One region of the Mesorhizobium sp. W067 genome, then DNA from elsewhere that is predicted to be linked to it. Evidence: predicted binding sites of a transcription regulator. Region 1 holds the regulator's gene; each other region holds the start of a gene.
What was found. The regulator PhoB, encoded in region 1, activates phosphate uptake and scavenging genes when phosphate is short. The targets are predictions, from matches to a motif close to TGTCATNNANCTGTCAT.
Positions count from the first base shown of each region.

Region 2: a site for PhoB is predicted at 1,152-1,168, ahead of ACYG97_RS21990 (alkaline phosphatase D family protein). Genes of this name have one in related genera too.
Region 3: a site for PhoB is predicted at 1,122-1,138, ahead of ACYG97_RS12965 (esterase-like activity of phytase family protein). Genes of this name have one in related genera too.

Region 1 covers NZ_JBTTII010000001.1:4,188,033-4,190,297, forward strand. The annotation lists gene ACYG97_RS20380 (ROK family protein) at 1-796, shown strand, start outside; gene phoB (phosphate regulon transcriptional regulator PhoB) at 827-1,516, opposite strand; gene phoU (phosphate signaling complex protein PhoU) at 1,533-2,237, opposite strand.
Region 2 covers NZ_JBTTII010000001.1:4,511,643-4,513,907, forward strand. The annotation lists gene ACYG97_RS21990 (alkaline phosphatase D family protein) at 1-1,080, opposite strand, end outside; gene ACYG97_RS21995 (MFS transporter) at 1,344-2,265, opposite strand, start outside.
Region 3 covers NZ_JBTTII010000001.1:2,622,458-2,624,722, reverse strand. The annotation lists gene ACYG97_RS12965 (esterase-like activity of phytase family protein) at 1-1,021, opposite strand, end outside; gene ACYG97_RS12960 (ferritin family protein) at 1,245-1,559, shown strand; gene ACYG97_RS12955 (LacI family DNA-binding transcriptional regulator) at 1,587-2,265, opposite strand, start outside.

The DNA of each region.
Region 1 (2,265 bases):
CGCCCGCATTGCCATGGGCATCCAGGGCATCACCGATTCGCAGGCGCGGGCCATGCTGTGGTCGCCAATCACGCCACTGACCGACATTGCCTTCGCCGACATGTTGGAAGCGGAATTCGGCATTCCTGCCACCATGGAGAACGACTGCAATATGATGGCGGTGGCCCTGCAATGGCGCCAGCCCGAGCGCTACCGCGACAATTTCATCGCGATCCTCTTGTCGCACGGCATCGGCATGGGGCTGGTGCTGAAAGGCGAACTGTTCACCGGCACCCATTCCTCGGGCGGCGAGTTCGGCCACATGATCCACCGTCCGGGCGGCGCGCTCTGCCGCTGCGGGCGGCGCGGCTGCGTCGAGGCCTATGCCGGAAACTACGCCATCTGGCGCAGCGCCAAAATGATGGGCGAGGATGCCGAGCCGGTCGATATCGGCGACGCTGATATGCGCGCACTCGCCGCGCGCGCCCGCGAAACCGATGGCCCGGAGCGCGAAGCCTATCGCAAGGCCGGTGAGGCGCTCGGCTTCGGCCTCGGCAGCCTGTTTGCGCTGATCGACCCGGCGCCTGTCGCCATGGTTGGCGTCAGCGCCGCCGCCTTCGACCTGATCGAGCCGGCATTGCGCGAAGCGATCGCCCAGACCGCCGGCGGCCAGCATTCGAAATCGATCTCCTTCGACACCGAGCCCAACGAGCTGCCGCTGATCCGCGAAGGCTGTGCCATGCGCGCGCTCGGCTTCGTCGATCAGGAGATTTTCGCGCCGGGCATTCAGGCCAAATCCGGCAAGCATGTCGCCTGAATGGCCGGCAACGGCGCGACGCGCAGCATCCTAGTCTTCCCTGATCGCGTAGCCGGCGCCGCGAATGGTACGGATGACATCCGGCATGCGGCCGTTGTTGACCGCTTTGCGTAAGCGCCCGACATGGACGTCGACGGTTCGCTCGTCGATGTAGATCGTCTCGCCCCAGACATTGTCGAGCAGCTGGCTGCGCGAGAACACGCGGCCGGGATGGCGCATCATGAATTCGAGCAGCCGGAACTCGGTCGGTCCGAGCCTGATCTCGCTCTTCTTGCGGTAGACACGGTGCGACTCGCGGTCGAGCACGATGTCGCCGACCTTGAGCACGCTGGACAGCACTTCCGGCTTGGCCCGGCGCAGCAGCGCCTTCACGCGCGCCATGAACTCCGGCGTCGAGAATGGCTTGACCAGATAGTCGTCGGCACCGGTGGACAGGCCGCGCACGCGATCGCTTTCCTCACCGCGCGCGGTCAGCATGATGATCGGCAGCCGCTCGGTTTCGGGCCGCACTCTAAGCCGCCGGCAGAGCTCGATGCCGGAAACAGCGGGCACCATCCAGTCGAGCACCAGGAGATCGGGCACGTTTTCCTGCAGGCGGATCTCGGCCTCGTCGCCGCGTGTCACCACCTCGACGTGATAGCCTTCGGATTCGAGGTTGTAGCGGAGGAGCACGCCTAGCGGCTCCTCGTCCTCCACGACCATGATGCGTGGCGCGATCATAGGCAGTTCACCCTCATCAGGCCGGCGTGGCCATCGCCGTCTCGTCCTGCTTCGGACGATTGGCGGGCAATTGCTGGCCGGTCAGCACATAATACGCATTTTCGGCGATGTTGGTGACATGATCGCCGATGCGCTCAAGATTCTTGGCGCAGAACAAGAGATGCGTGCAGGCGGTGATGTTGCGAGGGTCTTCCATCATGTAGGTCAAGAGCTCACGAAACACGGACGTGTATTTGACGTCGATGCGCTCGTCGTCATTCCTGAGTTTTGCAAGAGCTGCCGCATCGGTGGCGGCATATTCCTCGACGACGCCTTGCACCTGGATCAGCACCAGCTGCGCCATGGCGTCGATGGAGTGCGAGAGGTCGCGCGGCGTGACGCTCAAGCCCACGGTGCCGACGCGTTTGGCGATGTTCTTGGCGAGATCGCCGATGCGCTCGAGGTCGCCGGCCATGCGGATCGAGCCGACCACGGCGCGCAGATCGTTGGCCATCGGCTGGCGCTTGGCGATCAGCGTGATGGCGCGGTCGTCCAGTTCGCGCTGGCGCGCATCCATGATGGCGTCGTCGGAAACGACACGCTGTGCCAGCGCATTGTCCGAATTGAGCAGCGCCCTGGTCGAGCCGCTGACCATCGAGCCTGCCAGATCGCCCATGTCGCGGATCAGCTTGCTGATCTGCCCGAGCTCTTCATCGAAGGAGGCGACGGTATGTTCACCCATGATCTTGGTCCTCGTGCCTGAAAATTCA
Region 2 (2,265 bases), 320 kb from region 1:
GGCAATGATCTTCCAGGTCGCCCTGGAATTCGTCAGCTCGCGCTTCAGCCATTTCGTCTGCTGTTCGCCCAGCATGCGTGACTGCGGCGTCATGTCCTCCTGCATGTCGGGGCCGTTCGGGCCGCGATAGGAGCGCATGTCGAGGAAGAACACGTCGAGCAGCGGCCCATGCGCGATCTTGCGGTAGACGCGGCCGGGCTCGGACGGCTCGTAGCGGATCGTCGTCATCTCATGGAAGGCGCGCGCCGCACGCGCCGCGAGCACATGGATGGATTTTTCGGTGTAGCGGCTGTCGGCGCCGAGATTCTTCGAATCCGACCAGTTGTTCAGCACCTCGTGATCGTCCCACTGGTAGAAGGTCGGGCAGATGGCGCTCAAGGCCAGAACGTTTTTGTCCATCATGTTGTATTTCCACTGGTCGCGGTACTCATCCAGCGTCTCGGCCACCTTGCGCTTGCCGTCGATCAGGACGACGTTTTTCCACTTGCCGCCGCCAGGCAGGTCTACCTCGTCCTTCATGGCGCCATCGGCATAGATGGTGTCGCCGGAATGCAGGAAGAAATCCGGCGTGTGCCTGGCGATGGTGGCGTAGGTTTTCATGCCGGTCTCATCGATTCCCCAGCCCTGGCCGGCCGTGTCGCCCGACCAGGCGAATTTTATGTCGCGCTTCGAGGCGGGTGCTGTGCGGAAACGGCCGACGATCGGTTCGGAAACGGCGTTGATATCCGACAGGTCGGCGGCAGTCATCCGGTAGAAGATATCCTGGTCGGAGGCGAGGTCGGTGAGCAGGCGCTTGACCGTGAAGTCGCTGGCCGGCGAGGTATCGAGCGGCGCCAGCCGCGTCGCATTGGCGAAGTTTTCCGTCGACGACACTTCGAACATGACGCGCGAAGGCCGGTCGGTGCGCGTCCACACCATGCCGCTCGAGGCATCGACATCGCCGGACTGGACGCCATGGGTGAAGGCCGGGCGCTGGCTGGCGCGCGAATAATAGGGCAAAGCGAGCCCCGATGCGCCGAGCAGACCGGCGGCGCTGGCAGAGGTGACGAAAGCGCGGCGGGTCAACGAGATCTTGTTCATGGCTGTCTCCTGATGGCTTCGAACGGTGCCAGCAAGCTCCAGCTTCAATGTTTCAGCCACATCTCGGGAAGATGAAACTTTGATAACAATCGACAGGTGATCTCCGCCCTTGAGGGGGGAGATGTCGCCGAAGGCGACAGAAGGGGGTCGCCTCGCTTGGAGCGCCGACCTCCTATGCGCAAGAGGCTGAGTCCGGTCGCACGGACCCCCTCTGGCCGCTTCGCGGCCATCTCCCCCCTGAGGGGGGAGATTAGTACCGCGCCTTACGCCGCTTGCGGCTCCGGATCGAAAGCCGGCCTGCTCGTATTGATCAGCAGCGACAGACACGCAGCCACGATCGCCGTCAAGCCGGCGATCAGGAAGGCCAGTTCGTAATTGCCCTGCAATTCGCGCATGGTGCCGCCGAAGGCAGCGGCGGTGGCGGCCCCCACCTGGTGGCCGGCGACGATCCAGCCGAACACGATCGGGCCGCTGCGGTCGCCGAAGGCCTCGTTGGCGAGCCTGAGCGTCGGCGGCACGGTGGCGATCCAGTCCAGACCGTAGAGCACGGCGAAGATGATCAGGCTGGTCGCCGAGAAGCCGGAATAGGGCAGATAGATCAGCGCCAGGCCGCGAATGCCGTAGTAGACGCCGAGCAGCTTGCGCGGGTCGAAACGGTCGGTGAGCCAACCCGACAAAGTCGTGCCGATCAGGTCGAAAATGCCCATCAGCGACAACAGGCCCGCGGCCTGCACCTCGGGGATGCCCATGTCGCCGCAGAAGGAGATCAGATGCGTGCCGACCAGCCCGTTGGTGGTGAAACCGCAGATGAAGAACGTGGCGAACAGATACCAGAAGACGCGGGTGCCGGCAGCGCGGCGCAGCGTGTTGAGCGTATGCGCCAGGAAATTGCCTTGCGATGCCGGCGACACCGGCGGCACGTCATCCGCCCCGGCGCCATAGCGCACCATGCCGATCGAAGCGGGACGCTCCGGAACCAACAGCCAGACCAGCGGCAGAAGACAGGCAGTGGCGATCGAGACGGCGGTAGCGACGGGCTGCCAGCCGCCCGACTGGGCGAGCGATGCCAGCAGCGGCAGGAACACCAAGAGGCCGGTGGCGCTGGAGGCCGACATCAGCCCCATCACCAAGCCGCGATTGGTCTTGAACCAGCGGTTGACGATGGTGGCGCCGAGCACGGTGGCG
Region 3 (2,265 bases), 1.6 Mb from region 1:
TGTCGCGCGCCAGCATCAGGAAGGTCTTGTCGGACAGCGCCATGATCTCGCTCTGCGCGGCGACCTTGGTCTTGTCCTTGGTGACCTTGAACACCGGCAGCGGCACGACATATTCATGCACCAGCTTGAGATGGGCCGGGTCGGAGGCGTTGTAGACCAGGGCGCGGGTGTTCTGGCGCGTCGCGGGCGAATCGCCGCCATCCTGGCGGGGCGCCGACTGCAGCACAGCGATCAGCGACTTGCCGTCCGGCGTCAGCGCCATGCCTTCGAGGCCCTGGTTGTTCTGGCGGCCGGTTTCGGGATCCTTCGGATCGGGTTCGGCTGCACCGGGGCCTGGATTGTCGGAGGCGAAGTTCGGCCCGCCCTTGCGCATCGGCACCAAAGCGGCCGGCGGCTGCGTTGCCGACAACAGATGGCCGTCGGCCGAGAAGCGGTAGATGTTGGGGCCGTATTCGTCAGAGATGAACATGGTGCCGTCGGGCAGCCGCGCGATCGCCTCGTTGTCGAGCGCCAGCTTGCCGTTGGCCTCGGGCAGGATCGGCAGGTCGCCGCTCGCCGCGCGCACGCCGTTGAGCGGATCGAGGCCGGTGGCGTCTGCGCCCTTGTCGTCGGTGAGCAGCAGCGAATCGGCTAGCGTCGCCTTGACGCCTGTTTGTTCCTGGCCGGCAGCGGGCGTGGCGCCCAGTGCGGTCGGCGTGAACTCGATGCGAATAGTGTTGAGCCGCGGCCGGTAGTCGGTGGTGCCGACGACATTGTAGCCGCGATCCGGCAGCAGCCACAGCGAACCCTTGTAGCCATCCGCGCCATGGGTCCAGCTTGCGGCGTCGATCGACATGCCGGAGCCGGAGCCGAAGGTCTCGCCGAACTTGTCCTTCTGATCGGCCGGAATGCGGCCGACGCCGACCAGGCCCTTGTTGACGAAGCCGCCAACGGTGGCGGTGCTGCCGGCAAGGGCAGGGGTCAGGGCGGTAAACAGCGCCAATGCGGCGCCGAGCGACACGGTTCGGTGCAGATTTTTCATGGAGATCCTTCTTGTGACGGAACGGGCCGGAACGGCCGGATGACGAAGCCGCCGCAATCGACGATGCCGCGCCCACCGATGAGCGGTCTAGGACGCGAAGATGATAGTTGCGTGACAGACCTTGTCGCACTCGCTCCGGAACCATTTTCCAGCCTGATCCGTTGCACGCGAGCCCAAGCGTCGCCTGCGATGGCCGGTCGAGCCCCGGGCCTGGGAGGGATAAATGGGTTTCGATCAGTATCACGAGCCGCCGGAAGAACTGACGCAGGAGGTGCGGACCTTTGCCCGCATGATCACCTCGTTGATCGAAGAGGCCGAGGCGATCAGCTGGTACGAACAGCGCATGTCGGTCGAGAAAGACCCTCAGGCCAAGGCGATCATGAAGAACGCGCAAGGCGAGGAGTTCAAGCATTTCGGCATGGATCTGGAATTCCTGCTGCGCCAGAAGAAAGACTGGCGCGCGGAACTGAAGGAAATCCTGTTCACCACCGGCGACATCGTCAAGGCCGGCGAGCGGGGCGAGAAGAAGGTGGATTGAGGCCCGCCGGCCTTCCTCCGCGGCGGATCAATCGCTGTCGCGGGCGATCAGCTCCAGCGGCCAGACTTCGCGGATGATGCGCGGACCTTCCGGGCCGGCAAAGGCGGGAAGCGAGGCCAGCAGCATTTCGGCCAGTCGCCGGCCCATCGGCTCCAGCGACGGACGGAAGGCGGTCAGCGCCGGTGAAAAATAGCGGCAGAGCGGCGTGTCGACGATGACGATCACCGCGATGTCGTGGCCGGGCCTGATGCCCATCTCGGCCAGTGCCTTGCAGCCGCCGAGCGCCATTGCGTCATTGTTGAAGATGATGGCTGTGGGCCGGTCCCTGGAGAGCATCACGCGCGGCGTCACCTGGTAGCCTCCGGCCTCGTTGATGAAGCCGTCGGCGATCAGGCCGGGGTCGACTTCGATGCCATGCCGCCCCAGCGCCTTGCGGTAGCCGTCGAGGAACAGGTAGCCGAAGTTGAGATCCAGCGAAGGGCGGATGGCGGCAATGCGGCGGTGGCCGCGCGCGACCAGCCGGTCGACGGCTTCATCACCCGCCCTCTCGAAATCGATATCGAGCGAAGGATAGGTGTCGTCGCCGGATTGACTTCGGCCAAGCGTGGCGAAGGGAAAGCCAGCCTTGCTGAGATAGTCGATCCGATCGTCTTCCCGCCGTGTATTGGCCAACACGACCGCGTCGGCTCGGCGCGTCTCAACCACG